DNA from 4 places in the Pantoea sp. X-Soil-OKNW-556 genome. Region 1 is predicted to be linked to each of the others. Evidence: predicted binding sites of a transcription regulator. Region 1 holds the regulator's gene; each other region holds the start of a gene.
What was found. Region 1 encodes PurR, which represses purine synthesis genes. Its sites were predicted from a motif close to CANGCAAACGTTTGCNTG; they were not measured.

Region 1 (7,887 bases):
ACCATTGAGCAGTGGCTGAGTAGCCACTGATTTTAAAAACCGCAATTTCTAGACGACCGGTCTAATACAGGAGTCAACATGGCGAGTAAACAGCTGTTCTCCCCACTGAAAGTGGGTGCGATTACCGTACCTAACCGCGTTTTCATGGCCCCGCTGACGCGTCTGCGTAGCATTGAGCCAGGCGACATTCCGACTCCGCTCATGGCTGAGTATTATCAGCAACGCGCCAGCGCGGGTCTGATTATCACCGAAGCAACGCAAATTTCTTTCCAGGCGAAAGGTTATGCAGGTGCGCCGGGGCTGCATACGCAGCAGCAAATCGCCGCGTGGAAAGCAATTAACGAAGCCATTCATGGCGCAGGGGGTCACAGTGCTGTCCAGCTGTGGCACACCGGCCGCATCTCTCATCATAGTGTGCAGCCAAACGGTCTGGCACCCGTCGCTCCTTCCGCCCTGGCCGCCGGTACGCGTACGTCGTTACGCCACGCTGATGGCAGCGTCTATCGTGAAGATACCTCGCTGCCGCGCGAACTGAGCGTGGCAGAAATTAAGCAGATTGTGGCAGATTTTGGTCAGGCAGCAGCCAATGCGCGCGAAGCCGATTTTGATCTGCTGGAATTGCACTCTGCGCACGGTTATTTGATGCACCAGTTCCTCGCCCCTGGTTCGAACCAACGTACTGATGAATACGGCGGTTCGATTGCGAAGCGTGGTCGGTTCGCGCTGGAAGTGGTGGATGCGGCTATTGCCAACTGGTCAGCCGACCGTATTGGTATCCGCATTTCGCCGATTGGTGCCTTCCAGAACCTGGAAAACGGTCCGGATGAAGAAGCCGCTGCGCTGTGGTACATCTCGGAACTGGGTAAACGCAAGCTGGCGTATCTGCATCTGTCAGAACCGGACTGGGCTGGCGGTCAGCCCTACAGCGATGCTTTCCGCGAGAAAGTTCGCGCCCTGTTCCCAGGGGTGATCATTGGTGCCGGTGCCTATAGCGTTGAGAAAGCAGATGACCTGATTCAGCGTGGTCTGATCGATGCCGTCGCGTTTGGCCGTGATTTTATCGCCAACCCGGACCTGGTTGCGCGCCTGCAACACGATGCGCCGCTTAACCCACAACGCCCGGAGAGTTTCTACGGCGGTGGTGCGGAAGGCTATACCGACTACCCTACTCTGTAAAATCTCCCCGCTGCCGCCCCAATGTGCGGCAGCGCTGTTTTTTCGTAGCGTTAACTCGCTATACTTAGCTTTTGTGCTTTTTAAAAGAGGATGTTATGCGTTTACTTCACACCATGTTACGCGTTGGCGATCTGGAACGTTCAATCGAGTTTTATACCCAAGTGCTGGGTATGCGTCTGCTGCGCAAGAGCGAGAACACGGAATACAAATACACGCTGGCATTTGTCGGTTACACCGAAGAGAGCGAAGGTGCGGTGATTGAACTGACCTACAACTGGGGCGTGGATAGCTATGACCTTGGTAACGCCTACGGTCATATTGCGCTGGGCGTTGATGATGTTGCTGCCACCTGTGACCAAATCCGTCATGCCGGTGGCAAAGTGACGCGTGAAGCCGGTCCGGTTAAAGGCGGCACCACGGTTATTGCGTTTGTTGAAGATCCCGATGGTTATAAAATCGAGCTGATCGAAAACAAACATGCCGGACACGGCATCGGCAACTAACCTGTTGCAAGGTCAGCCTGTACTTTTACCGGCTGACCCACCTCTCCTGCTGCACCCTCCCGCAATTTTTGCCATAATGCGCGCTGCCCCATTTATTGCTATGAGATCCTGATGTCTGAATCGAACGCCTTAAACGCTCTCCATCAACGCTTTCGCGGCTTTTATCCCGTGGTGATCGACGTCGAAACTGCCGGTTTTAATGCCAAAACCGATGCCCTGTTAGAAATTGCCGCCACTACTCTGAAGATGGATGATGACGGCTGGCTGCATTGTGATGAGACGCTTCATTTCAACGTTGAACCTTTTGAAGGCGCGATTCTTAACCCGGAAGCACTGGCATTTACCGGGATTGATCCCAGCAACCCGTTGCGTGGCGCAGTGAGCGAGTATGATGCGCTGCATGCCATTTTTAAGATGGTGCGCAAAGGGATGAAAGACAGCCATTGTAATCGTGCGATTATCGTGGCGCACAATGCCACCTTTGATCACAACTTCCTGATGGCGGCTGCGGAACGCGTGAGTCTGAAGCGTAATCCATTCCATCCGTTTGCCACTTTCGACACTGCGGCATTAAGTGGATTGGTATTGGGTCAGACGGTGCTGGCAAAAGCCTGTAAAGCGGCAGGGATGGATTTTGATAGCACCCAGGCGCATTCCGCCCTGTACGATACCGAACAAACCGCCATCCTGTTTTGCGAGTTAGTGAACCGTTGGAAACGTCTGGGGGGCTGGCCACTGGCGTTCAGTGACGAACTGTCGGAAGAAGACTCCGCCGAGTGACCAAAAGAAAGGCCGACGACTGTCGGCCTTAACGCTTATTCTGCTTCTTTATACTTCTCAGCAGTTTCTTTAATCAGCGGCTGAAGTTCACCACGCTGGAACATCTCGACGATGATGTCGCAACCACCGACCAGCTCGCCATCAACCCACAACTGTGGGAAGGTCGGCCAGTTGGCATATTTTGGCAACTCGGCACGAATATCCGGGTTTTGCAGGATATCAACATACGCGAAGCGCTCACCACAGGCAGACAGAGCCTGTACCGCTTGTGCAGAGAAACCGCAGCTTGGCAGTTTCGGCGAACCTTTCATGTACAGCAGGATCGGGTTTTCTGCGATCTGGCGCTGGATTTTCTCAACAGTACTCATTTTTGCCTTCCTTAATTCCTCACTTCGTGTTTGTTTATTGTAGCGATTTCACCCCCGCACTAAAACGGGATTTTGCGGTTCAGGCACATCAATCGCCATGTTTGTTAAGTTCCGGTGCCATAAATAACATTTTCATATCATGATTAAGCATGAACCGATTAATAATTAGCAATATATCTGCTGGGTTAACCAGCTGAAATCGCTCATTTTTGCCCCATATCAACTCTGCTAACACATTAATAGAAAAATGCCTTACCTTTTAGAAAAAAACTGGATTAGAATCATCTCGGTGCTGATCGTTGATCAGATTTTTCTAACATAGCTGCGGGCTGTTTCTTCAGACTGCTTAACCTGTACCGGACTATGCGTTTACTCATTACGCTTTTTATGCTGGCTTTCGCCCAACTGTTTTTTAATGTGGCTTCTGCGTCACCGCATGCGCCCATCAATGCCAGTTTGCATAACGCTGAGAAAAAAAGTGCGCGCGAAGATGAGCGTCGCAAGCGACGTCCGGTAAAAACCAGCACCAAAAAATCCCGTCTTGCTACCAGTGTTCAGAAGCTAAAGCTGAAAAAACAGCCGAAAATGGAAACGGCGCTGCATAAAACCCGCAGCAAGAAAGCCCTGCTGAAATCACCGTCAAAAAAATATGGTCACCAACGTCTGGCGAAGAGAAGCGCGAAGCAGGACGATGACCGCGATTTGACCACCATCAAGATGAGCAATTCTCACCGTCAGCGCTATCAGAAAGCACGCGAAACCGCGATGAACAAGCTGATGGGGCAGATTGGTAAACCATACCAATGGGGTGGCACTTCACCGCATACCGGTTTCGATTGCAGCGGTCTGGTGTGGTACGCCTACAAAGACCTGGTCAAATATAAATTCCCGCGCACCGCCAACGAAATGTATCACCTGCGGGATGCGGCACCGATTAAGCGCGATATGCTGGAGAAAGGGGATTTGGTGTTCTTCCGCATCAATAATCGCGGCACTGCCGATCATGTCGGTGTTTATCTTGGTAATGGCAAATTTATCCAGTCGCCTCGTACCGGTAAAGATATTCAAATCAGTGCATTGGGTGAGGATTACTGGCTGAAACACTACGTCGGGGCACGCCGTATGATGACCCCCAAAACTATCCGCTAAAAAACGCCCGATACCCGATAAAACAACAAGCCGGACCCTGATTTTCAGGTCCGGCTTTTTTATTAATGAAGGATCGCGGTGAAGCTGAACACGATAATCATTAGTAGCGCGCCCACAGTGGTAAACAGCGCCAGTTTCAGGTCTGTACTCATCACAACTCCTTAGTCACAATAAATGAAGGGTTATCGTAATTTTCTCACAGCCTCCGGCAAAAATCTCGTCTTATCCGCGCCAGCTTGCTAGAATCGCCGCCTTTCGTTGCGCAACAGATTTTGCGCACGCTGTGTTTGCGGCAAGTTAAAGCGTTATTGACCAGGTGTTAATGTCTTTTTCTTCGCCATTCGCCCCGAAAATCGGGGCGCAAAACCATTAGCAGACGCAAACGTTTAACAATATACTTATCAGTTAGTTGCGATAAGCCCGGGAGTACCATTTTCATGGCAACAATTAAAGATGTGGCGAAACGCGCCGGTGTCTCCACCACCACGGTTTCGCATGTCATCAACAAAACGCGTTTTGTCGCGGAAGAGACGCGTAACGCCGTATGGGAAGCGATCAAAGAGCTGCATTACTCGCCCAGCGCCGTGGCGCGCAGCCTGAAAGTCAACCACACCAAAACGCTGGGGCTGCTGGCCACCTCCAGTGAAGCCCCCTATTTTGCCGAGATTATCGAGGCGGTGGAAAATCACTGTTTCGATCGCGGCTACACGCTGATCCTGGGCAATGCGCATAACGACCTGCAAAAACAGCGCGCATATCTGTCGATGATGGCGCAGAAGCGTGTCGATGGCCTGTTGGTGATGTGTTCAGAATACCCTGACGACCTGCTGACCATGCTGGAAGAGAACCGTAATATCCCGATGGTGGTGATGGACTGGGGCGCATCGCGTGGCGATTTTACCGATACGGTGCAGGACAATGCGTTTCAGGGCGGCTATCTCGCCGGGCGTTACCTGATTGAACGCGGTCATCGTGACATTGGTGCCATCCCCGGACAAATGGAGCGCAACACCGGCGGTGGCCGCCATGCCGGTTTCATGCAGGCGCTAAATGAGGCAGGCATCACCGTGCGGCCCGAGTGGATTGTGCAGGGCGATTTTGAACCGGAATCCGGTTATCAGGCGATGCAGCAGATCCTCAATCAGAAGCAACGCCCGACTGCTGTGTTCTGCGGTGGCGATATCATGGCGATGGGCGCGATCTGTGCTGCGGATGAAATGGGTCTGCGGGTCCCGCAGGATATCTCAGTGATCGGCTATGACAACGTGCGCAACGCACGTTATTTCACGCCGGCGCTGACCACCGTTCATCAACCCAAAGCTCAGTTAGGTGAAAAAGCGTTGGAAATGCTGCTGGATCGTATCACCAGCAAACGTGAAGAACCGCAAACCATTGAAGTTCAGCCAACGCTAATTGAACGCCGTTCAGTCGCTGACGGCCCGTTCCGCGACTACCGCCGCTAGGTTTCCGTTTCGCTCAACCATTCATAGTTGAGCGTTTCGGCATCGCCGAGATAACTCAGCAACCAACCCAGAGCTGGCGAGTTCCGTTGTTCCGACCAACTGACGCAGCATGGGCTATCCGGGAACGGCGTGGGTAACGGTAACTCGGTTAATGCTCCGCTATCCAGTAATGGCCGGGCTAAATGGCCCGGCACCATCCCCACGCAAAGTCCCGCCAGCAGGCAGTCGACGCCGGTTTCCCATTCCGGCACCACCAGCCGGCGTTGATTATCCAACGTCCAGGTCATGCGCCGCGGCAACGCCCGCGAAGTGTCTTCCAGCACCAGAGAAGGCCAGGCCCGCAACGTCTCGTCATCCAACAAGGTACTTTTTGCCAACGGATGATCGGGGCTGACCACGCAGCGCCAGTTCAACGCGCCCATATCCTGAAAGGCAAAACGCCCACCGACCGGGATCGCCTGAGTGGCCCCAATCGCTACATCGACCCGCCCATCGGCCAGTGCATCCCAGACACCATTAAACACTTCATAACTGATAATCAGCTCCATGTCGGGAAAGTGGCGGTAGAAATCCTTCACCAGTTGTCGGGTGCGATGAGGTTTAACGATGCAATCCACCGCGATACTCAGCTGACCACGCCAGCCATTTGCCAACTGCTGGCACTGCCGCCGCGTCGCCAGCATTTTTTTGATAACACTACGCCCTTCCCGGACAAAATGCTCCCCGGCTGCCGTCAGCACCACTTCCCGATGCTGACGTTCGAACAACGGCACCGCCAGCCAGGTTTCGAGCTGCCGTACCGTGTAGCTGATGGCAGAAGGCACCCGATGTAACTCTTGTGCTGCCGCACTAAAACTACCGCTGCGGGCCACCGCATCTACCACTTCAAGCGCATATTCAGACCACATATTTTTGCCTGCAAATTTTTTGATAGCACCGCGCAAATATTAGCGTTTCACAAAACCTGGCGCACGCTTTTACACTCCTCCGCGTTTTCCTGTCTAAAGAGAATTACCATGTTGTCATCAAAAGGATTTCTGCCTTATCTTGCTTTACTCAGCATGCTGGGCTTTCTTGCTACGGATATGTACCTGCCGGCATTCGGTGCCATGCAGCAGGATTTTGCTACCGCCCCCGGTACCATCAGCGCCAGTCTGAGTCTGTTCCTTGGTGGTTTTGCCTGTGCGCAGGTCTTCTGGGGACCGCTGTCAGATCGCTTCGGACGTAAACCGGTTCTGCTGGCGGGATTAGCGATTTTTGCCCTGGGTTGTCTGGGCATGCTGTGGGTGAGCGACGTCCGTTTGATGCTGGCGCTGCGCTTTGTGCAGGCGCTGGGTGTTTGCGCTGCCGCTGTTAGCTGGCAGGCGCTGGTGGTGGATCGTTATCCGCAAAACCAGGCCAACAAAGTTTTTGCAACCATTATGCCGCTGGTCGCCTTGTCTCCGGCGCTCGCCCCGTTACTCGGTGCCTGGCTGATGGGCCATTTTCACTGGCGTAGTATCTTTCTGCTGCTGACACTGATAACCCTGGTGTTGCTTATTGGCACCCTGCGTCTGGCGAATCCCGTACGAGCCGACACCATGCGAGCGCCGCAGCCTGGCTGGCTGACGCTGCTGGTATCGCGTACTTATAGCGGCAACGTATTGATCTACTCTGCCTGTTCCGCCAGCTTTTTTGCCTGGTTGACCGGCTCGCCCTTTATCCTCGCCGATGCCGGTTTATCACCGGCAGATATTGGCCTGAGTTATGTGCCGCAAACTATCGCCTTCCTGATCGGTGGATTTGGCTGCCGCGCGCTGCTGAATCGTTTTCAGGGGAAACAACTGCTGCCGTGGTTACTGGTGATCTACAGCCTGAGCATTCTTAGCCTGTTTGCGGTTGCGCAGCTTTCCGCCCCCGCGCTGTGGGCATTGCTGTTGCCGTTCTGTGGTATGGCGCTGGCAAATGGGGCTATCTATCCGATTGTGGTCGCCAGTGCCCTGCTGCCCTTCCCCCAGGCAACAGGCAAAGCTGCTTCATTGCAAAATTTGCTACAACTCGGATTATGTTTTGTCGCCAGCCTGGTCGTTTCCGCTGGATTACAACAAGCGCTGCATAGCACCAGCCTCGTGATGCTCGCTACCGTTGCACTCGCCTGGGCCGGTTTCGGTTGGCAACGTACGGCAAACGCACAAAGTGATGTTGCTCACAACTCCTTAGCCTGCGAAGATAATCACTGACGCAACAACTTTAGTTAGCATCCTAACGATAAGTCGTTGAATATTGACCCACGTAAGCATATACTGCGTGGGTCAGCAATTCTGTAACAAATCAATAACATAAATGTATTACTATTAAGCGACTCTGTCGCTGGGATGGCGTCTGCACGATATTCTCCCCTGTGTTGTGCCAGACATTTCTATTCAGATTCATACCTCTGTAAAACGTCGGATATCTGGCGCACGGATT
Region 2 (7,887 bases), 1.9 Mb from region 1:
TGTTTATTTTCGCGCCACTCTTTGCCGAGTACTTTCAGACGCCGGTTGGCGACATCATGTCGAATATCCCGATTGTGGGTGCGCTGTTCTCCGGCCCGGCTTTTGGGATCGGTATCCTGGCGGCAGGCGTTATCCTCGCCATCATGATCATCCCGTACATTGCTTCGGTGATGCGTGATGTGTTCGAACAGACCCCGGTGATGATGAAAGAGTCGGCCTACGGTATTGGCTGCACCACCTGGGAAGTGATTTGGCGTATCGTGTTGCCCTTCACCAAAAACGGTGTGATTGGCGGTGTGATGCTCGGTCTGGGCCGTGCATTGGGTGAGACGATGGCGGTAACCTTTATCATCGGTAACACCTACCAGCTCGACAGCGCATCGCTGTTTATGCCGGGCAACAGCATCACCTCGGCACTGGCGAATGAATTTGCTGAGGCAGAATCCGGTGTCCATGTGGCGGCATTGATGGAGCTGGGGCTGATCCTGTTTGTCATCACCTTTATCGTACTGGCGATCTCCAAACTGATGATTTTGCGTTTGGCGAAAAGTGAAGGAGCCCGGTCATGACAACCATTGAATTGCAGGCCCGCGCTGAACTGGAAGCCTCGCGTCGCAAAATGCAGGCATGGCGCAGCACCAAAAATAAAATCGCGCTGACCCTTTCGCTGCTGACGATGGCATTTGGTCTGTTCTGGCTGATCTGGATCCTGTTTACCACCATTTCCCGTGGTATTGATGGCCTTTCCTGGTCGCTGTTTACTGAATCTACCCCGCCACCCAATACCGCTGGCGGTGGCCTGGCGAACGCCCTCGCAGGCAGTGGTTTACTGATTTTCTGGTCAACCTTCTTTGGCACACCGCTGGGCATCATGGCGGGGATCTACCTTGCCGAATATGGTCGCAAGCACTGGCTGGCAGAGGTGATTCGTTTTATTAACGATATCCTGCTGTCTGCACCGTCAATTGTGGTGGGGTTGTTCGTTTACACCATCGTGGTGGCGCAGATGCAGCACTTCTCCGGTTGGGCAGGCGTGGTGGCACTGGCGTTGTTGCAGATTCCCATCGTGATCCGTACCACTGAGAATATGCTGCGTCTGGTGCCTGATAGCATGCGTGAAGCCGCTTATGCGCTGGGGACGCCGAAATGGAAGATGATTTCAGCTATCACCCTCAAGGCCTCAGTCTCCGGCATTATCACCGGTGTGCTGCTGGCGATTGCGCGTATTGCCGGTGAAACCGCACCGTTGCTGTTTACTGCGCTGTCGAACCAGTTCTGGAGCACCGACATGATGCAGCCGATCGCCAACCTGCCAGTCACCATCTTTAAATTTGCCATGAGTCCCTTTGCGGAATGGCAAAGTCTGGCGTGGGCGGGTGTGCTGATCATCACCCTGTGCGTATTGCTGCTGAACATCCTGGCACGCGTGATTTTCTCTAAGAGCAAACACTAATTTCCCGGCGCGGCTATGGCAGCGCGGTACATGAGAGACGAGCAATGAGTATGGCAACTTCTTCTGCCGGCAAAATTCAGGTGCGCAATCTGAACTTCCATTACGGGAAATTCCATGCGCTGAAAAACATCAATCTGGACATCGCAAAGAACCAGGTCACCGCGTTTATCGGGCCATCCGGCTGTGGTAAATCGACCCTGCTGCGCACCTTCAATAAAATGTATTCGCTCTACCCTGAGCAGCGTGCAGAAGGTGAGATTCTGTTGGATGGGGACAATATTCTGGCGTCAAGCCAGGATATTGCCCTGCTGCGCGCCCGTGTGGGCATGGTGTTCCAGAAACCTACGCCGTTCCCGATGTCGATTTACGACAACATCGCGTTTGGTGTCCGTCTGTTTGAAAAGCTGTCGCGTGCTGATATGGATGAGCGCGTGCAGTGGGCGCTGACGAAAGCAGCGCTGTGGAATGAAACCAAAGACAAGCTCCATCAGAGTGGTTACAGTCTCTCCGGCGGTCAGCAGCAGCGTTTGTGCATCGCTCGCGGCATTGCGATTCGCCCGGAAGTGTTGCTGCTGGATGAGCCATGCTCGGCGCTGGATCCCATCTCCACGGGCCGTATCGAAGAGTTGATCACCGAGCTGAAGCAGGATTACACCGTAGTGATTGTGACTCACAACATGCAACAGGCGGCGCGCTGTTCCGATCATACCGCCTTTATGTATCTGGGTGAGCTGATTGAATTCAGCGATACCGATACGCTGTTTACCAAGCCAGCGCAAAAGCAGACAGAAGACTACATTACCGGTCGTTACGGCTGATTTGACGGAGACGCACATGGATAATTTAAATCTGAACAAACATATCTCCGGTCAGTTCAACGCTGAGCTGGAACACATTCGCACTCAGGTGATGATCATGGGTGGCATGGTGGAGCAGCAGCTTACCGACGCCATTACCGCGATGCATAACCAGGATGGCGATCTGGCGCAGCGAGTCATCGACGGCGACCAGAAGGTCAACATGATGGAAGTGGAGATTGATGAAGCCTGCGTGCGCATCATCGCCAAACGCCAGCCTACCGCCAGCGATTTACGTCTGGTGATGGCGATCATCAAGACCATCTCTGAGCTGGAACGTATTGGGGACGTGGCGGAAAAAATCAGCCGCACCGCGCTGGAGAAATTTAGCCAGCAACATCTGCCGCTGCTGGTGAGCCTGGAATCACTCGGTCACCATACCGTACAGATGCTGCATGACGTGCTGGATGCTTTTGCGCGCATGGATCTCAACGCGGCGATCGATATCTACCGTGAAGACAAGAAGGTGGATAAAGAGTACGAGGGTATTGTGCGTCAGTTAATGACCTACATGATGGAAGACCCGCGTACCATCCCCAGCGTACTGACTGCGCTGTTCTGTGCCCGTGCCATTGAGCGTATCGGTGACCGCTGCCAGAACATCTGTGAGATCATCTTCTATTTTGTGAAGGGCCAGGATTTCCGTCATGTTGGCGGCGACAAGCTGGATGAATTGTTGTCCGGCGACGATGGCAGCAACAAACCTTCCTGATAACCCCGTGGCTGCTGGTTTTACTGGCAGCCATCTCCATTTCTGATTGGTCTCAAGTCTTTCCGCTCTTTATACTTGGCGCACTTTTTACTGCAAGGTGCTGCTGCATGTCCCTCTCCCCACACAAGAAACAGAGCGTAACCCCGGCAAAAGCGATGTTGGCCGCCGTCAGTGGCTATGCGATGGATGGCTTCGATCTGCTGATCCTCGGCTTTATGTTACCGGCAATCAGCGTCTCGCTGGCGCTCGATCCTTCTCAGGCCGGTTCGCTGGTCACCTGGACGCTGATTGGTGCCGTGGTCGGCGGAATTGTTTTTGGTCATCTGAGCGACCGCTTTGGCCGTATCCGCATTCTCACCGTCACCATTCTCATGTTCTCAATATTCACCGGATTGTGTGCGGTGGCACAGGGATATTGGGATCTGCTGGCGTATCGTACCTTTGCCGGAATGGGGCTGGGGGGAGAATTCGGTATCGGCATGGCGCTGATTGCTGAAGCCTGGCCGCAGGAGAAGCGTAACCGTGCTTCAGCGTGGGTCGGTATCGGCTGGCAACTGGGGGTGTTGCTGGCGGCTTTTATCACGCCGCCACTGCTGAGCGTGATTGGCTGGCGCGGAATGTTCCTGGTGGGCCTGCTGCCTGCGTTGGTTTCGTTTGTGATTCGGCGCAGCATGGGCGAGCCGGAAGGCTTTACCCGACATGTGGCCAAAACGCCGCAATTGTCGTTTGCGGCGCGTATTCGATTGTTGTTTAGCGATCGCGCCACCAGCAAAGCCAGTCTGGGGATTTTCATTCTTTGCTCGGTGCAGAACTTTGGTTACTACGGACTGATGATCTGGATGCCGAGTTATCTCTCCTCCAGCTTCGGTTTCAGCCTGACCAAATCCGGCCTGTGGACCGCCGTCACTGTCGTGGGCATGACTTTTGGCATCTGGCTGTTCGGTGTACTGGCGGATCGCTTCGCACGTTGGAAAATTTTCCTGCTATATCAATTCGGTGCGGTCGTGATGGTGGTCATTTACGCTCAGCTACGTGATCCCACCGTGATGCTGTTTACCGGGGCGCTGATGGGGATGTTTGTGAATGGCATGATTGGCGGTTATGGCGCGCTGATTTCCGACACCTTTCCAACCCAGGCGCGTGCTACGGCGCAGAACGTTTTGTTTAACCTCGGACGTGGTGTAGGGGGTTTTGGTCCGCTGGTTATTGGCTTACTGGCAACGAAAATTTCATTCGCGGCAGCGATTACCCTGCTGGCGCTGATTTATCTGCTGGATATCGTCGCGACGCTGTTTTTATTGCCGAAGAAGCAGGGCAATGAGGATTCACTCGGCGCGATAGGCTGAGCGTAGCGGCGCGATTTATCACGCAAGATCTTGCGTGCTGCGGGAAAACCCCGCGCGATGAATCGCGCCGCTACGGGACCCTGTGGACAGTTACACCAACGCCCAACCGCGCGCGCGCCACAAGTCGGGTAGCTGCGTCATATCATCAAATCGGGTCACCAGCGGGTGATCCAGTTCCGGGTTATGCGCATCGGCGCAGTAATAAAACACCGGAATGCCCGCGGCGATCCCTGCGCGGGCACCGGCCTCGGAGTCATCCACCAGAATGCACTTCTCAATCGGTACCTGCATTTGTTCTGCGGCGTGATACATCAACTCCGGGTCCGGCTTCCAGTGGTTGATGTCATAACCGCTGTAAAGATGTGCTGCAAAGTACGGCAACATGCCGGTCAGCCCCAATGAATGTTGCATCTTTTTCACCGTACCATTTGAGACGACGCACATCGGGACTTTGACTTGTTCCACCAGCGCTTTCGCTCCGGCAATGGGCTTCAGTTCTAAATCGAATAAGCGTGCTACCTCGGCGCGGTACGCCGTTTCCACCTCATCCATCGGCAATTCAGTCTGATGTTCCGCAGAAACATCACGGATGATGTCGTAGAGTTTTACCCCTTTGTATTTTTCAAACATCTCCTGTAGTGAGAGTTCAATACCGTAGCGGGCAAAGGTGTTGACGTAGGATTGTGTACAGATCACCTCACTGTCGACCAGCGTGCCATCACAATCAAAAAAAACACATTCAACTGACATCAGACATCATCCTTTTGCTAAACAAGAAGCTGTCACTCTAACGCACTGTGCGCACCGAGCAAACGCTTGCGAAAAATCAGTGTGCTGGTCAGTCAAAATCTATAGGATACGCGCGTTAAATTTTTCAGCGGAATAAGCTATGAACAAGCAGGGTCTGTTGCAACGCGTCTTTAAGTTGCAGGAACACGGCACCACCGTGCGTACAGAAGTGATCGCCGGTTTCACCACCTTTCTGACGATGGTTTACATCGTTTTCGTCAACCCGCAGATTCTGGGTGCCGCTGGCATGGACACCCAGGCGGTGTTTGTCACCACCTGCCTGATCGCGGCATTCGGCAGCATCCTGATGGGGCTGGTGGCGAATCTGCCGGTGGCGCTGGCACCCGCAATGGGACTGAATGCCTTCTTTGCTTTTGTGGTCGTCGGTGCAATGGGGTATTCGTGGCAGATCGGGATGGGCGCGATCTTCTGGGGGGCGCTGGGATTGTTGATCCTCACGCTGCTGCGCGTGCGTTACTGGATGATCGCCAATATCCCGCTGAGTCTGCGTGTTGGCATCACCGCGGGCATCGGGCTTTTTATCGCCATGATGGGACTGAAAAATGCCGGCATTATCGTGTCAAATGCCGACACCCTGGTGACGGTGGGCAACCTGACCTCACATAGCGTACTTCTGGGGGCACTTGGCTTCTTTATTATCGCTATTCTCGCCTCTCGCAACATTCATGCGGCGGTACTGGTATCGATTGTGGTGACCACGGCGATTGGCTTGCTGCTTGGCGATGTGAAGTTCACCGGCATTTTCGCGACACCACCATCCGTGGGCGCTGTCGTTGGGCAAGTTGATCTCAAAGGTGCGCTTAATATCGGTATGGCCGGGGTGATTTTCTCCTTTATGCTGGTCAACCTGTTCGATTCCTCCGGCACGCTGATCGGTGTGACCGACAAAGCGGGACTGACCAATGAAAAAGGCACCTTCCCGCGTATGCAGCAGGCGCTGTTTGTCGATAGCGTCAGCTCGGTGGCGGGTTCGCTGATCGGCACCTCTTCCGTCACTGCTTATATCGAAAGTTCTTCTGGCGTAGCGATTGGCGGGCGCACCGGGTTGATGGCGGTGATCACCGGCATTCTGTTCCTGCTGGTGATGTTCCTGTCGCCGCTGGCGGCGATGGTGCCGTCCTACGCGGCAGCGGGGGCGTTAATCTACGTCGGTGTATTGATGACGGCATCGCTGTCGCGGGTGCGTTGGGATGATCTCACTGAAGCGGTTCCGGCGTTTGTCACTGCGGTAATGATGCCGTTCAGTTTCTCCATCACGGAAGGTATTGCGCTGGGCTTTATTGCTTATTGCGTAATGAAACTGGGGACTGGCCGTTGGCGTGAAATCAGTCCGTGCGTAGTGGTGGTCGCGCTGCTGTTTGTGCTGAAAATCGCCTTTATTGATGCCCACTAACACGTTACAGGCCGCATAAGCGGCCTGTTTTGTCACAGATGTCCCATTTCCTGGGGAGTGGTGCGTTCGCTCGGCAGGCTGGTCAGGCGTAGCGTGCGTGGTCCGATATTTGGTTTACTTATCTCCACGTCGCGCAACGGCATCCATTGATGGTTGGCATCAATTTCCCACAGCCGGAGCCGTTCGGTGCCGGGGGAGAGCGCACAGGACCAGACCAGCGTCGGTTCGGCATCGCACACCGCCTGAATATCAGGAAATATACTGGAGCGCAGGCGTCCCGCGGCTGGATGTAGTCGCAGCGAATCGATACCGCTTTCGGCTTCTCCGGTGAGTTTGAGGATGCTTTGGCGCAGGGTCCAGATTTGCGTTACCGCTTCCATAAAATCCTGTTGCGCATTAATCCAGGCTTTCTCTCCGGAAGAGAGATCCTGCGTTAATGTATCCTGAGTCTGGCGGCTATGGGCGCGTACAATCTCCATATCCAGCCCGGCACGCCCGCCTTCTTCGGCCAGCAGCACACCCACCATGTTCCCGGCGTAGGCAATGCTGAAATCAGGCAGGGCAGAATCGGCAAAACAAGGGCGTCCACTGCTGGTGGTCACAAGCGGTGGTAATTCATTGATACCATAGACGCGTAACATTAGCTGCGCCAACAGCCCACGCGCGGCGAGAAAGCGTCCCCGACGCTTGTCGGGCAGGCGCTGTGCGCTATTGATCACATCCTGTGGGACCCGCATTGTCTCAGAGGAGAGGGGCGGGTTACCCGTCCAACGAACAAAATGACTAGCCATCTGTCGCTCCGTGAAAATGGTCGGATAATCATCAGGTCTATTGTAAGAATTTTCTCATGGCTTTGCATCCGGCATTACATGGAATACCTGAATTTCAGATAACGCCGAAGGTCATGACAATGCGCTGACGCCGCATCAGCCGCTGTTTCATGGTAGTAGTTTGCTGATAAATGCCTGAATGGATGCTGAATAGCCTGATGTGGTGTAGGATTTGGGCGGTAAAAAAAAGCTGGCTGATGAGAAAATTATGATCGCTAAATTTCAGCCGCGCTTCATCGCAGAATAACGCACGTCGGAGTTTTTTATGTCAGTTACTTCATCACACCAGGAATCAATTTCTCTGGATGACTTTCGTCATGGTATGCGCCGTCTGGCTTCAGGTGTCTCGCTGGTTACCACGCAACACGCGGGTGAAAAATATGGCCTGATTGCCTCCTCAGTCAGTTCACTGGCAGCGGAACCGCCGAGCTTGCTGGTATGTGTCAATCAAAGTGCCACCAGCCACGCCTATTTTTTGCAGGCGGG
Region 3 (7,887 bases), 1.2 Mb from region 1:
GCGCACAACTATGGCGCGGCGTTCAGTTTCCTGGCGGATAAAGGCGGTTGGCAGCGCTGGTTCTTTGCCGGTATCGCCATCGCGATTGTGGTGTCGTTGCTGGTGATGATGTATCGCAACCCGGCTCGTAACAAATTAACCAACATTGCCTATGCGCTGATTATCGGCGGGGCATTAGGTAACCTGTTTGATCGCGCATATCACGGTTTTGTGGTCGATTTTATCGACTTCTATATCGGTGACTGGCATTTCGCGACCTTTAATATCGCTGACTGCGGCATCTGTATCGGTGCCGCGTTGGTGGTGCTGGAGGGCTTCTTAAGCCCAAAAGGCAAACAGGTTAAAGATTAAGGGTAAATGATGACAGACTCTGTACAGCGCGATAGCGCGTTGCTGGTGCATTTTACGCTGAAGCTGGAAGATGGTTCGACAGCGGAATCGACGCGCGCCAATGGCAAACCCGCGCTGTTTCGTCTCGGTGATGGCAGCCTGTCGGCGGCGCTGGAGCAGGAGTTGCTGGGACGTAAAGTGGGCGACAAGCACAGCTTTACCCTGGCACCGGAAGATGCCTTTGGTGGCATCAGTCCGGACCTGATCCAATACTTTTCGCGTCGTGATTTTATCGATGCAGGCGAGCCGGAAGTCGGTGCCATCATGCTGTTCAGCGGCATGGGCGGCAGCGAAATGCCGGGGGTGATCCGTGAAGTCTCCGGTGATTCCATCACCGTAGACTTCAATCACCCGCTGGCGGGTCAGCGCATTCAGTTTGAGATTGAAGTGCTGGAGATTGATCCGGTCCTGGAGGCAAGCGATGCAAATCCTGTTAGCTAACCCGCGTGGTTTCTGTGCGGGCGTGGATCGCGCCATTAGCATCGTTGAGCGCGCGCTGGAGATGTACGGCGCGCCAATCTATGTACGTCATGAAGTGGTACATAACCGCTATGTGGTAAGCAGCCTGCGCGAACGCGGTGCCATCTTTATCGAAGAGATCAGCGAAGTGCCGGATGACGCTATCCTGATCTTCTCCGCGCATGGGGTATCTCAGGCGGTACGTGCTGAGGCGAAGGCGCGTAATCTGACCATGCTGTTTGATGCCACCTGTCCGTTGGTGACCAAAGTGCATATGGAAGTGGCGCGCGCCAGCCGTAAAGGCGTCGAAGCCATTCTGATTGGACATGCAGGCCATCCGGAAGTGGAAGGCACGATGGGGCAATACAGCAACCCCAACGGCGGCATGTATCTGGTGGAATCGCCGGAAGACGTGTTCAAATTGCAGGTCAAAGATGAAAGCAACCTGTGCTTTATGACCCAGACGACGTTGTCCGTTGATGATACGTCGGACGTGATTGACGCGCTGCGTCAGCGCTTCCCGGCGATCATCGGGCCACGCAAAGATGATATCTGCTATGCCACCACTAACCGCCAGGAAGCGGTGCGTGTGCTGGCGCGTGATGCAGAAGTGGTGCTGGTGGTCGGTTCGAAAAACTCCTCCAACTCCAATCGTCTGGCGGAACTGGCACAGCGCGCCGGTAAGCTGGCGAAGCTGATCGACTCTGCCGATGATATTCAGGAAGAGTGGGTAAAGGGCGTGACCACCATAGGTGTGACCGCTGGGGCTTCCGCGCCGGATGTTCTGGTGCAGCAGGTGATTCAGCGCCTGCGCGATCTGGGTGGTGAAGCAGCGATTGAGCTGATTGGCCGCGAAGAAAACATCGTGTTTGAAGTACCGAAAGAATTGCGTGTAGAAGTGCGCAACGTGCAGTAACCCCTTCCCCGTAGCGGCGGCGATTTATCGCGCTTTTTTCGACCAGGCAAAAAGACGCGCGATAAATCGGGCCGCTACACCAACCCGCGCAAGCCGATTTCCACCTGGTGAGATTGCTTTTACTGATAATCTGACGCGGCTGGCATAAAATTCTTATTATCCCTTTTTTATTGTGGCGTGACTGTTATCTGACCGTTAACCTGTTTGCGCTTTGCATGCATAGATTTGTATCAGGAATGAATAAATATGAGTGAAATCCGCATTGCTATTGTTGGTGCGCCGGGTCGCATGGGACGCAATTTGATTCAGGCCGCGCAGCAGGCGGAAGGCGTCGTGCTAGGTGCTGCGCTGGCGCGTGCCGGTTCGTCATTGATCGGTAGTGACGCCGGTGAGTTGGCAGGTATTGGCAAGACCGGGGTGATCATCACTGCGGATTTGCAGCAGGTGGTCAACGACTTCGACGTGTTGATCGACTTCACTCGCCCGGAAGGTACGCTGGAATACCTGGCTTTTTGCCGCCAGCACCAAAAAGCGATGGTGATTGGTACCACCGGTTTTGATGAGGCAGGTAAAGCGGCGATTCGTGCCGCGGCAGAAGAGATTGGCATCGTGTTTGCGGCCAACTTCAGCGTTGGTGTGAACCTGGTGCTGGAACTGCTGAAACAAGCCGCAAAAGTGATGGGCGATTATGCCGATATTGAAATCGTAGAAGCGCATCACCGTCATAAAGTTGATGCACCATCAGGCACAGCGCTGGCGATGGGTGAAGCCATTGCTGAAGCAATGGACTGGAAACTGGACGAGCACGCCGTCTACGCGCGTGAAGGCCATACCGGTGAGCGTAAAGCGCAAACCATCGGTTTCGCTACCGTTCGCGCCGGTGATATCGTCGGTGAACATACCGCGATGTTTGCAGATATCGGGGAGCGCGTTGAGATTACCCACAAGGCTTCCAGCCGCATGACCTTTGCAAATGGAGCCGTAAAAGCCGCTTATTGGCTTAAAGACAAGAAATCTGGCCTTTATGACATGCGTGATGTGCTGGATTTATCGATGTTGTGAGTGTTGTGAACCATCGTGATGTGGTTATTTCAATCGGTAAGACATTGATTGAATAGGGCAATAATATTATTGCCCTTTATTTTGTCTGTAAAAAATGGTTTTCGTTATTTTTTAATGCTAAGTCTCCTGTTTTTCGTTGTTTATGATCGTTTTTCATCCTTAAAAACGTCATTTTTGACCATTTGGTCAAAATTATCATCCCGGTAGCACGACTTTCAGATTATTTCCGCCTCGCAACCGTTTATTTTTCCAGGTTGTCTCGCTCTTTTGTCGGTTTCTGTTGCTTTTAACATTCAGTTGCCCGAAAAAAACAAAAAAATAACGTCTCAGGGTAGACAAGGTGCGGGTCGATCATTAGAATGCGCGCAATTTGCCAAAAATCGACCGGTCAGGCGGTTTTTGCATTGATTCAGGACAGTATTTTGAATTAATATGCAAATATTGTGACTGTTTATTCCCTGGAGGATGTTTTGATTAAGTCAGCGCTCTTGGTTCTGGAAGACGGAACCCAATTCCACGGTCGGGCCATCGGGGCAACGGGATCGGCAGTGGGGGAGGTCGTTTTCAATACGTCAATGACCGGTTATCAAGAAATCCTCACTGATCCCTCCTATTCCCGCCAGATCGTCACCCTCACTTATCCCCATATCGGCAATGTTGGCGCTAATGCCGCCGACGCAGAGTCCAGCCAAATTCATGCTCAGGGCCTTGTTATCCGCGACCTGCCGCTGATTACCAGCAACTTCCGTAGTGAAGAGAGCTTGTCAGCCTATTTGCAGCGCAACAACATCGTCGCCATTGCCGATATCGATACCCGTAAGCTGACGCGTCTGCTGCGTGAAAAAGGGGCACAGAACGGCTGTATCATCGCCGGTGACAATCCAGACGCCGCTCTGGCGTTGCAGAAGGCACAAGCCTTCCCGGGCCTGAAAGGCATGGACCTGGCAAAAGAAGTGACGACGGCGGAAACCTATCCGTGGCAGCAAGGTAGCTGGACGCTGAAAGACGATCTGCCGGAGCAGAAGTCAGCGGCAGAGCTGCCATTCCATGTAGTTGCCTACGATTTTGGTGCCAAGCGCAATATCCTGCGCATGCTGGTAGACCGTGGCTGTCGCCTGACGGTGGTGCCGGCGCAGACGTCTGCTGAAGACGTTCTGAAGCTGAACCCGGATGGTATTTTCCTCTCCAACGGCCCTGGCGACCCGGAGCCGTGCGATTATGCCATCAGCGCGATTCAGTCTTTCCTTAATACCGATATCCCGGTATTCGGTATCTGCCTGGGTCATCAGCTGCTGGCGCTGGCAAGCGGTGCGAAAACCATCAAAATGAAGCTGGGCCATCATGGCGGCAACCATCCGGTAAAAGATCTCGACAACAACACCGTGATGATCACCGCACAGAACCACGGTTTCGCCGTTGATGACAGCAACTTACCGGCAAATTTACGCGTGACCCATGTTTCGCTGTTCGACCAGACCGTGCAGGGCATTCACCGTACCGATAAACCGGCTTTCAGCTTCCAGGGACATCCGGAAGCCAGCCCAGGCCCGCACGATGCGGCGCCGCTGTTCGATCACTTTATCGAACTGATTGAAGCCTACCGTTCTAACGCGAAGTAATCAGGAGCTAACGATGCCAAAACGTACAGACATAAAATCCATCCTGATCCTTGGCGCAGGTCCGATCGTTATCGGCCAGGCATGTGAATTTGACTACTCGGGTGCGCAGGCGTGTAAAGCGCTGCGTGAAGAGGGCTACCGCGTCATTCTGGTGAACTCGAACCCGGCCACCATCATGACTGACCCGGAGATGGCTGATGCAACCTACATCGAGCCAATCCACTGGGAAGTGGTGCGTAAAATCATTGAAAAAGAGCGCCCGGATGCCGTGCTGCCTACTATGGGCGGCCAGACGGCGCTGAACTGCGCACTGGAGCTGGAGCGTCAGGGCGTGCTGGAAGAATTCGGCGTGACCATGATTGGTGCGACTGCCGACGCGATCGATAAAGCTGAAGACCGTCGCCGTTTTGACGTGGCGATGAAAAGCATCGGTCTGGACACCGCACGTTCCGGTATCGCGCATACCATGGAAGAGGCGCTGGCGGTGGCTGAAGATGTTGGCTTCCCGTGCATCATCCGTCCTTCCTTTACCATGGGCGGCACCGGTGGCGGCATCGCCTATAACCGCGAAGAGTTTGAAGAGATTTGTGAACGCGGTCTGGACCTGTCGCCGACCAATGAGCTGCTGATTGACGAGTCGCTGATTGGCTGGAAAGAGTACGAGATGGAAGTGGTGCGTGATAAAAACGACAACTGCATCATCGTCTGCTCGATCGAAAACTTCGATGCGATGGGTATCCACACCGGTGACTCCATCACCGTGGCCCCGGCGCAAACCCTGACCGATAAAGAGTATCAAATCATGCGTAACGCCTCACTGGCGGTACTGCGTGAAATCGGGGTTGAGACGGGCGGTTCCAACGTGCAGTTCTCGGTGAATCCGAAAGATGGTCGTCTGATCGTTATCGAGATGAACCCGCGTGTATCACGTTCTTCAGCGTTGGCCTCTAAAGCCACCGGTTTCCCGATTGCTAAAGTGGCGGCGAAACTGGCGGTGGGCTTCACCCTCGACGAACTGATGAACGATATCACGGGTGGTCGTACCCCGGCATCGTTCGAGCCGTCTATCGACTACGTTGTGACCAAGATTCCACGTTTCAACTTCGAGAAATTCGCCGGTGCTAACGATCGCCTGACCACGCAGATGAAATCTGTCGGCGAAGTGATGGCGATTGGCCGTACTTTCCAGGAATCGATGCAGAAAGCGCTGCGCGGCCTGGAAGTGGGTGCCAATGGTTTTGACCCGAAAGTGAATCTGGACGACGCCGAAGCGCTGACCCGCATTCGCCGCGAACTGAAAGATGCTGGCTCTGACCGTATCTGGTACATCGCCGATGCTTTCCGTGCTGGCATGTCAGTTGATGGCGTGTTCAATCTGACCAACATCGACCGCTGGTTCCTGGTACAGATTGAAGAACTGGTGCGCCTGGAAGAACAAGTGGCGCGTGAAGGCGTGAAGGCGCTGGACTTTGCCTTCCTGCGTAACCTGAAGCGTAAAGGTTTTGCGGATGCGCGTCTGGCAACGCTGGCTGGCGTGGCTGAAGGTGAAATCCGCAAACTGCGTCAGCAGTTCAACCTGCATCCGGTCTACAAACGCGTTGATACCTGTGCGGCAGAGTTCGCGACCGACACCGCGTATATGTACTCAACCTATGAAGAAGAGTGCGAGGCTAATCCAAACCAGGACCGCGATAAGATCATGGTACTGGGTGGCGGTCCAAACCGTATCGGACAGGGTATCGAGTTTGACTACTGCTGCGTTCACGCCGCATTGGCGCTGCGCGAAGATGGTTTCGAGACCATCATGGTTAACTGTAACCCGGAAACCGTCTCTACCGACTACGACACCTCCGACCGTCTTTACTTCGAGCCAGTTACGCTGGAAGACGTGCTGGAAATCGTGCGTATTGAACAGCCAAAAGGCGTCATCGTGCAGTACGGCGGCCAGACTCCGCTGAAACTGGCGCGCGCGTTGGAAGCCGCCGGTGTACCGGTTATCGGTACCAGCCCGGATGCGATTGACCGTGCCGAAGACCGTGAGCGTTTCCAGCAGGCGGTTGAACGTCTGAACCTGAAACAACCGGCTAACGCCACCGTGACCACGCTGGAGCAGGCGGTGGAGAAAGCGGTAGGTATCGGTTATCCGCTGGTGGTGCGCCCGTCTTACGTATTGGGTGGTCGTGCGATGGAAATCGTTTACGACGAAATCGACCTGAAGCGCTACTTCCAGACGGCGGTATCCGTTTCCAACGATGCGCCTGTGTTGCTGGACCGTTTCCTGGATGACGCGGTTGAAGTGGACGTGGATGCGATTTGCGACGGCGAGCGCGTGCTGATTGGCGGCATCATGGAACATATCGAGCAGGCGGGTGTTCACTCCGGCGACTCGGCGTGTTCTCTGCCAGCCTACACCCTGAATGCAGAGATTCAGGATGTGATGCGTCAGCAGGTAGAAAAACTGGCATTCGAACTGAATGTCCGTGGTCTGATGAACGTGCAGTTCGCGGTGAAAGACAATGAAGTCTACCTGATTGAAGTGAACCCGCGTGCGGCACGTACCGTGCCATTCGTCTCCAAGGCGACCGGTGTACCGTTGGCGAAAGTGGCGGCGCGCGTGATGGCAGGCAAAACGCTGGCTGAGCAGGGCGTCACGAAAGAGGTGATTCCGCCGTACTACTCGGTGAAAGAAGTGGTGCTGCCGTTCAACAAGTTCCAGGGTGTTGACCCGATTCTCGGACCAGAAATGCGCTCTACCGGTGAGGTGATGGGCGTGGGTCGTACCTTCGCGGAAGCCTTCGCGAAAGCGATGTTGGGTGCGCAGAGCAACATGAAGAAATCAGGTCGTGCGTTGTTGTCAGTACGTGAAGGCGATAAGAAACGTATCGTTGACCTGGCGGCGAAGTTGCAGAAGTTTGGCTTTGAGCTGGATGCTACCCACGGCACCGCCGTGGTGTTGGGTGAAGCCGGTATCAATCCGCGTCTGGTGAACAAAGTGCATGAAGGTCGCCCGCACATTCAGGACCGCCTGAAGAACGGCGAATACACCTACATCGTCAACACCACCGCAGGACGTCAGGCGATTGAGGACTCCAAGCTGATTCGCCGCAGTGCGCTGCAATATAAAGTGCATTACGACACCACGCTGAACGGTGGTTTCGCTACGGCGATGGCACTGAATGCGGACCCAACCGAAAAAGTGATTTCTGTGCAGGAAATGCATCAGCAAATTACCGGTTAAATCTTCTGATTAAATAATAAACAACGGCTCCTCAGGGGGCCGTTTTTTTATTTATCTGTCTGGTTAATAAGTTAACTTATATGAAACATATTGATTTGACTTAGTTTTTAGCGCTTAGTGCGGATTTAATTTTTCACATCATTATTAGCACAATTTTATAAATATAAAGCGATGCTGCTCCCCTTAGTATGTTAATCGCTCAT
Region 4 (7,887 bases), 1.4 Mb from region 1:
ACGTTACGTCCGATGCTTGATAACGTTGCAAAGCAAGCGATTATCGGTTGGGTGGACGGCAGGCACCGTTTGGTGCGTCATTCAGTTTTTATGAGCTCAACCGCAATGCGGGGCAATCATAAGCAGGAGAATGAGCAACGCAAAGATTATAGCAAGTATCGTGCCAAAAATAAAATAGTGTTTATTATCAGACAAATGCCCGAGTGAATGTTCGACTGGCGGGAAATTTTTACCGTCCGGTCCGGTAAAGTGTCGCTAATTAGCAACGGGTTTCAGGGGCAAAAATTACCACTAATAATATCAATGAGTTAAATGTCACCTTTTGACGACATGATAACCGTAGCGGTGTCGCCATTTTCCGACATTCAATAAAAAAGGGCGCCCTGATGGACGCCCCTGATGCGCGATAAATTGCGCTGCTACAAGCGGTGCGGTTAACCCAACTGCTTACGTGCGTTGCGGAAAATACGCATCCACGGGCTGTCCTCGCCCCACTCTGCCGGGTGCCAGGAATTGCTCACGGTACGGAATACGCGCTCCGGATGCGGCATCATAATGGTGACGCGACCGCTTTCGTTGGTCACGGCGGTGATACCGTTCGGCGAGCCATTCGGGTTGGCCGGATAGGTTTCCGTCACCTTACCGAAGTTGTCGACGAAGCGCAGCGCCACCAGACCTTTGCTTTCCAGCGCGGCCAGATGGGCACCATCACGCACTTCAACAAAACCTTCACCGTGCGACACGGCGATCGGCATACGCGAACCGGCCATACCATCCAGCAGCAGCGACGGGCTGGCAGCAACTTCCACCAGGCTGAAGCGCGCTTCAAAACGTTCTGACTGGTTACGTACAAAGCGTGGCCACAGTTCGCTGCCCGGCACCAGCTCGCGCAGGTTGGACATCATCTGGCAACCGTTACACACGCCCAGCGCCAGCGTCTGTGGACGATGGAAGAAGTTTTCAAACTCATCGCGCACGCGGCTGTTGAACAGAATCGATTTCGCCCAGCCTTCACCGGCACCCAGTACGTCACCGTAGGAGAAGCCGCCACAAGCCACCAGCGCGTGAAACTCTTCCAGACCGCGACGGCCCGCCAGCAGATCGCTCATATGGACGTCAACGGCGGTGAAACCAGCACGATGGAACGCGGCTGCCATTTCAACGTGCGAGTTCACACCCTGCTCACGCAGCACGGCGACGCGTGGGCGTGCACCGGTGGCGATCATCGGTGCTGCCACATCTTCTTCTGGTTTGAAGGTCAGATGGACGTTCAGGCCCGGATCGTTGTCGTTTTTCTTCGCGTCGTGTTCCTGATCGGCACAGGCGGGGTTATCACGCAGGCGTTGCATCTGCCAGGTAGTTTCTGCCCACCAGGTACGCAGCGTGGTACGGCTTTCGCTGTACACCGCGTGCTCACCAGAACGGATAACAAAGCGATCGCCCGGCAGCGCCTGACCAATCACATGTACGTTGGTCGCCAGACCGTGGTCAGCGAAGGTCTTCAGCACTGCATCGCGATCGGCTGCATTGATCTGAACCACCGCACCCAACTCTTCGGTAAACAGCGCGGCCAGAGCATCGCTGCCCAGTGCGGCGATATCCGCCTCAACACCGCAGTGGCCGGTAAACGCCATCTCAGCCAGCGTCACCAGCAGACCGCCGTCGGAACGGTCATGGTAGGCCAGCAGTTTCTGCTGTGCCACCAGCGCCTGAATGGCGTTGAAGAAGCCAGCCAGTTGCTGTGCATCGCGCACGTCGGCCGGTTTGTCGCCCAGTTGACGATAAACCTGTGACAGCGCCGTCGCGCCCAGGGTGTTGGCACCGTTGCCGAGGTCCACCAGTAACAGCAGGTTGTCTTTGTCCGCCTGTAGCTGCGGGGTGACGGTACGACGCACGTCTTCAACGCGGGCAAACGCGGTGATCACCAGCGACAGCGGTGAAGTCATTTCGCGTTGTTCATTGCCTTGCTGCCAGCGGGTTTTCATCGACATGGAGTCTTTACCCACCGGGATGGTGATACCCAGCGCCGGGCAAAGTTCTTCACCCACCGCTTTCACCGCTTCATACAGACCGGCATCTTCACCCGGATGACCAGCAGCCGACATCCAGTTCGCAGAGAGCTTAACGCGCTTCAGCGAACCGATTGCCGTGGCCGCCAGGTTAGTCAGCGCTTCACCCACCGCCAGACGGCCCGAAGCTGCGAAGTCGAGCAACGCCACTGGCGCGCGTTCGCCCAGGGCGAAAGCTTCACCGTAGTAACTGTCGAGGCTGGCCGTCGTCACTGCACAGTTAGCAACCGGGATCTGCCACGGACCAACCATCTGGTCACGCGCCACCATACCGGTCACGGTACGGTCGCCAATGGTGACAAGGAAGGTTTTCTCGGCCACGGTCGGCAGGTGCAGCACGCGGTTTACCGCATCGGCAATCGTGATGCCGTCACGCTGCAACGCTTCGCCTTGTGCCTGCTGACGGACTACGTCACGCGTCATCTTCGGCGTTTTACCCAGCAGCACGTCGAGCGGCATGTCGATCGGTTTGTTATCGAAATGGCTGTCGGCGAGGCTCAGATGCTGTTCTTCAGTGGCTTCACCAATCACCGCGTAAGGTGCGCGCTCGCGTTTGCACAGTTCATCAAACAGCGGCAATTTGTCCGGCGCAACCGCCAGCACATAACGTTCCTGCGATTCGTTACACCACACTTCCAGCGGGCTCATGCCTGGCTCATCGCTCAGCACATCACGCAGATTGAAGCGTCCACCACGGCCACCGTCGCTCACCAGCTCTGGCATGGCGTTAGACAGACCGCCCGCGCCAACGTCGTGGATAAACAGAATCGGGTTAGCTTCACCCAACTGCCAGCAGCGGTCGATCACTTCCTGGCAGCGACGTTCCATTTCCGGGTTGTCACGCTGAACGGAAGCGAAGTCGAGGTCGGCATCAGACTGGCCAGAAGCCATCGACGATGCCGCACCACCACCCAGACCGATGTTCATCGCCGGGCCACCCAATACAATCAGCTTGGCACCAACAACGATCTCGCCTTTCTGGACATGGTCGGCACGGATATTACCAATACCGCCCGCCAGCATGATGGGCTTGTGGTAGCCACGCAGCTCTTCACCGTTGTGGCTGTTAACGCGTTCTTCATACGTACGGAAGTAGCCGTTCAGAGCCGGACGACCGAATTCGTTGTTAAATGCTGCGCCACCCAACGGGCCTTCGGTCATGATATCCAGCGCGGTGACGATACGGTCTGGTTTACCGAAATCTTCTTCCCACGGCTGTTCAAAGCCCGGAATACGCAGGTTGGAAACGGAGAAGCCCACCAGGCCCGCTTTTGGCTTCGCGCCACGACCGGTTGCACCTTCGTCACGGATTTCGCCACCGGAACCGGTCGCGGCACCCGGCCACGGCGAAATCGCCGTCGGGTGGTTATGGGTTTCTACTTTCATCAGGATATGGGCTTCTTCCTGATGGAAGTTGTATTCACCTTTTTCAGCATCGGCGTAGTAGCGGCCGACTTCAGAACCTTCCATCACCGCTGCGTTGTCTTTATAAGCAGACAGCACATGATCCGGGGTTTGTTCGAAGGTGTTTTTGATCATTTTAAACAGCGACTTCGGCTGTTTTTCACCGTCGATAATCCAGTCGGCGTTGAAAATTTTGTGACGGCAATGCTCTGAGTTCGCCTGCGCGAACATATAGAGTTCAATGTCGTTCGGGTTGCGGCCCAGTTTAGTGAAGGCATCCAGCAGATAGTCGATTTCGTCATCGGCCAGTGCCAGCCCCAGCGTCGTGTTGGCCTGCTCCAGCGCCTGACGACCACCACCCAGCACATCCACGCTTTTCAGCGGTTGCGGTTCATGGTGCACAAACAGCTGCTGCGCATCGTTGAGATCGCCATACACCGTCTCCATCATGCGGTCATGCAGCAGGCTGGCGAGGGTTTGCCACTGTGCTTCGGTCAGTTCAGGTGCCTGTACGTAGAACGCCATACCGCGCTCCAGACGGAGCACCTGCGGCAGATCGCAGTTGTGAGCGATATCGGTCGCTTTGGAAGACCAGGGTGAAATGGTGCCTGGACGCGGCGTCACCAGCAACAGACGCCCTTGTGGCGCATGCTCGGCGAGAGACGGACCGTATTTCAGCAGACGTTGCAGGCGGGCTTTTTCATCCGCACTCAGCGGCGCGCTGACATCGGCAAAATGGACGTACTCGGCGTAAATATCACTCACCGGCAGATGAGCGTCCTGAAAGCGGGTCAGCAGTTTGTTTACACGAAATGCCGACAGGGCGGGCGAACCACGCAGAATTTCCATCATTAAAGATCTCTCGTCTTCGAAGCGCCGGGCGACGCTTCATTGGGCGCAACAGGGAAAACGGGGCGTATTATAGAGAAACGGCACCGGTTACGAAACCGTTTGCGCAGAATTTATGAGTCTTAGTATTTGCCTGAAAATTGCGCAAATCTTGCTATATAAGTTGCTCCGACTCACTTTGTTGCGCAAAATGCCCTTCGCTCTGGGAGTTCAAAGAAGATCAATACTGCCTATTAAAGACAGAGGCCTTAGAGCCAGCGAGAGACAACTATTTGAAACGCCTGAAATTAAACTATCTGTTCATCGGTCTGATCACCGTGCTGCTTGCGCTGGCACTGTGGCCTTCGATCCCCTGGTACGGGGGTGGTAAAGACGCGATATCGCAGATCAAATCACGGGGAGTGCTGCGCATCAGTACCGTTAACTCCCCGCTGACATACTACACCGTCAATAATGCACCAGCCGGTATGGACTACGAGCTGGCGAAACGCTTCGCCGATTATCTGGGCGTCAAACTTGAGGTAACGGTACGTCCGAACCTCGGTGACCTGTTTGACGATCTCGATGATGGTAAAGCGGATTTGCTGGCGGCGGGCCTGATCTACAACAACGATCGCATCGCCCGTTATCAGACCGGACCGAGTTATTATTCGGTATCGCAACAGCTGGTGTACCGCATTGATAAGCCGCGACCTAAAAATCTCGGTGACCTGAAAGGCCGGCTGGTTGTGCAGTCCGGATCGGCGTACCTGTCAACTTTGCGTTCCGCTAAAGCTGACCATTATCCCGATCTCGATTGGTCAATTGCTGCCGATCAGGGGCAAAAAGCGCTGCTGGAAGCCGTGGCGGATGGCAAGCTGGATTACACCGTGGGGGATTCTGTCACGATCGGCCTGCTGCAACGCATCCATCCCCAGCTGGCGGTCGCCTTTGATATCACCGACGAAGAACCGGTCACCTGGTATCTGCCACGCGATGAGCAGGATGACAGCCTGAACGCGGCGATGCTCGACTTCTATAGCCAGATGGGTGAAGAAGGCACGATGGCGCGACTGGAAGAGAAGTACCTCGGTCACGTCGGCACCTTTGATTATGTCGATACCCGCACCTTCCTGCGTGCCATCGACAACACGTTGCCGGATATTAAGCCGTTATTTGAAAAGTATGCTTCCAGCATCGACTGGCGCTTACTGGCAGCTATCTCTTATCAGGAGTCGCACTGGAATCCGCAGGCAACCTCGCCTACCGGCGTACGCGGTATGATGATGCTGACGCGCAATACCGCCGATAGCCTCGACGTTGCCGATCGGCTTGACCCCGAGCAAAGCATTCGTGGCGGCAGCGAATATCTGCAACGAATGATTGAAAAGGTCCCCACGACCATCCCGGACGATGAACGTATCTGGTTTGCGCTGGCTGCCTATAACATGGGTTACGCTCATATGCTGGATGCACGTAAGCTGACCGCCAAACAAGGCGGCAACCCGGACAGTTGGGCTGACGTGAAGTTGCGTTTACCGATGCTGAGCCAGAAACGTTACTACGCCCAGACCACCTACGGCTATGCGCGCGGCCATGAGGCGTACAATTACGTCGAGAATATCCGTAAGTATCAGATAAGCCTTGAGGGTTACTTACAGGAACAGGAGAAGCGGCTGGCACAACAATCCGCTATGGAAGCAGAACTGGGGGCCGGTTACCCGGCAGTCGAACCCAAAATTGCGATGAATTAACCGGCGTCGCGCTGCGCCTGGCGCAGTGCTTTCTTTTGCTCGCGGCGCATGCGGAAAAAGTCACTCAGCATCGCTGCGCACTCCTCCGCCAACACACCAGAATCGATCTGAATCTGGTGGTTCATCCCGGGATGACCAATCACATCCAGCAGTGAACCCGCAGCACCGGTTTTTTCATCTTTTGCGCCATAGACCAGCCGGGTAATCCGGCTGTGTACCATCGCCCCGGCACACATTACGCAGGGTTCAAGCGTGACGTATAAGGTAGTATCCAGCAGGCGATAGTTTTCCAGCACTTTGCCGCCCTGACGTAGCGCCATGATTTCCGCATGTGCCGTAGGATCATGCTGACCAATAGGTCGGTTCCAGCCTTCACCAATCACCGTATCGCCCTGCACCAGAACCGCGCCAACCGGCACTTCACCCTGCTCCCACGCCAGCCGTGCGAGACGCAACGCGTGACGCATCCAGTATTCATCTGTCTGTGGGTTCACCGGGCAGCTCCTGCGGGTTGTAAAGGCGGCGCATTATAACGGAAACGATGGGTTATTCCAGTTGTTGCAGGTTACCCTGCGGGGTGACACGCCAGCGGTGCTGACAAAAGAACAACAGCGGGTTGTCCTGTTTGCTGTCGCTGTAGCCACTGTATAACTGGAGAGGTGTACCGATTTTCTCCTCCAGCTGCGCCACTTTTTCATGCCCCAGACAACGCATCGCCAGCACCCGTCCACCACGGCCTGGTTTCATCTGACTGGCAATCAGCTGCACACGCGGCAGAAATGACGAATCGAAATAGACCTGCTCCACCAGCGATTGGGGGGAGCCGGTGATTAACCAGACATCCGCATCATCGCTACTGAGATAATCAGTCAGGCGTTGCTGTACCACCGGAAATGCGGTGACGCGCTGACGAAACCAATCGGCAAACTCGGCTTCGCGCTGCAACAGACGCTTTTCACTGTGGCCAAAGGTGATCGCCCATAATAACAAGCTCATCGGCCAACGTGCGGCACGGCCTTTCCACAGCAATCCTGCGCCGATCACCGGCAACAATGGCAGCACCAGCAAAAGATTCAGCGGCTGATGTCTCAGCAGATAACGCATAAACGTACCGAACATATCCTGCTGATGTAGCGTGCCGTCGAGATCAAAAAACACCACGCGTCGTTGCGTACCCTTTGTCAACCTACTCTCCTGGTATTCTGCCGCATGTGCCTTACAGTGTAGCCAGCATCCGCGGTCGGGGGTGAAAAGTGTCATTTTTAATTCCAATGACTACAATGCCAGCTGAATAGTTTATTCTCTTGGTCGGTAGTCTGTCATGCGACATTCCTGGTCGCCGGGATCAGACTAAAAACGCCTTACGTTCTGAATTAAGGATCGGACATGAGTTCATTGCTGCGGATTCGTCAGCTTTATCCGCGCCTGGCGCTTAACGAGCGTCGTTTGGCGGATTTTTTATTGTCGCAGCCAGATCGCGCACGGCATCTGAGTTCGCAAAAACTGGCGGAAGAATCCGGCGTCAGCCAGTCCAGCGTGGTCAAGTTTGCCCAGAAACTGGGCTATAAAGGTTTTCCGGCATTAAAGCTGGCCCTGAGTGAGTCGCTGGCCGATCGTGATGCCATCACCGTGCACAACCATATTCTCAGCGATGACCCACTGAAAGTGGTGGGTGAAAAACTGTTGGCGGAGAAAATCTCGGCGATACGCGCCACGCTGGATATTAACAGTGAAGAGATGCTGCTTCAGACATTGCAGTTGCTGAAAAATGCCAATCGCATTCTGCTGGTGGGAATTGGTGCATCCGGTTTGGTCGCCAAAGATTTTTCGTG

Region 2: the regulator PurR is predicted to act here: its motif matches at 5,174-5,191, upstream of AC6I8T_RS00115 (NCS2 family permease).
Region 3: the regulator PurR is predicted to act here: its motif matches at 3,058-3,075, upstream of carA (glutamine-hydrolyzing carbamoyl-phosphate synthase small subunit).
Region 4: the regulator PurR is predicted to act here: its motif matches at 4,414-4,431, upstream of purL (phosphoribosylformylglycinamidine synthase).

Annotation. Positions count from the first base shown of each region.
Region 1 covers NZ_AP035990.1:1,918,111-1,925,997, reverse strand. Annotated here, with positions in the region: gene AC6I8T_RS08940 (TetR/AcrR family transcriptional regulator) at 1-30, shown strand, start outside; gene AC6I8T_RS08935 (alkene reductase) at 79-1,176, shown strand; gene gloA (lactoylglutathione lyase) at 1,272-1,679, shown strand; gene rnt (ribonuclease T) at 1,791-2,459, shown strand; gene AC6I8T_RS08920 (Grx4 family monothiol glutaredoxin) at 2,495-2,827, opposite strand; gene AC6I8T_RS08915 (C40 family peptidase) at 3,191-3,976, shown strand; gene cydH (cytochrome bd-I oxidase subunit CydH) at 4,039-4,128, opposite strand; gene purR (HTH-type transcriptional repressor PurR) at 4,414-5,439, shown strand; gene punR (DNA-binding transcriptional activator PunR) at 5,436-6,347, opposite strand; gene punC (purine nucleoside transporter PunC) at 6,456-7,658, shown strand.
Region 2 covers NZ_AP035990.1:16,717-24,603, forward strand. Annotated here, with positions in the region: gene pstC (phosphate ABC transporter permease PstC) at 1-569, shown strand, start outside; gene pstA (phosphate ABC transporter permease PstA) at 566-1,453, shown strand; gene pstB (phosphate ABC transporter ATP-binding protein PstB) at 1,498-2,271, shown strand; gene phoU (phosphate signaling complex protein PhoU) at 2,288-3,022, shown strand; gene AC6I8T_RS00105 (MFS transporter) at 3,130-4,368, shown strand; gene yieH (6-phosphogluconate phosphatase) at 4,459-5,118, opposite strand; gene AC6I8T_RS00115 (NCS2 family permease) at 5,258-6,571, shown strand; gene AC6I8T_RS00120 (4'-phosphopantetheinyl transferase family protein) at 6,604-7,362, opposite strand; gene AC6I8T_RS00125 (flavin reductase family protein) at 7,667-7,887, shown strand, end outside.
Region 3 covers NZ_AP035990.1:759,210-767,096, forward strand. Annotated here, with positions in the region: gene lspA (signal peptidase II) at 1-351, shown strand, start outside; gene fkpB (FKBP-type peptidyl-prolyl cis-trans isomerase) at 361-831, shown strand; gene ispH (4-hydroxy-3-methylbut-2-enyl diphosphate reductase) at 812-1,765, shown strand; gene dapB (4-hydroxy-tetrahydrodipicolinate reductase) at 2,012-2,827, shown strand; gene carA (glutamine-hydrolyzing carbamoyl-phosphate synthase small subunit) at 3,298-4,446, shown strand; gene carB (carbamoyl-phosphate synthase large subunit) at 4,460-7,684, shown strand.
Region 4 covers NZ_AP035990.1:3,355,830-3,363,716, forward strand. Annotated here, with positions in the region: gene AC6I8T_RS15680 (hypothetical protein) at 1-207, shown strand, start outside; gene purL (phosphoribosylformylglycinamidine synthase) at 435-4,325, opposite strand; gene mltF (membrane-bound lytic murein transglycosylase MltF) at 4,595-6,055, shown strand; gene tadA (tRNA adenosine(34) deaminase TadA) at 6,052-6,549, opposite strand; gene yfhb (phosphatidylglycerophosphatase C) at 6,602-7,240, opposite strand; gene AC6I8T_RS15705 (MurR/RpiR family transcriptional regulator) at 7,442-7,887, shown strand, end outside.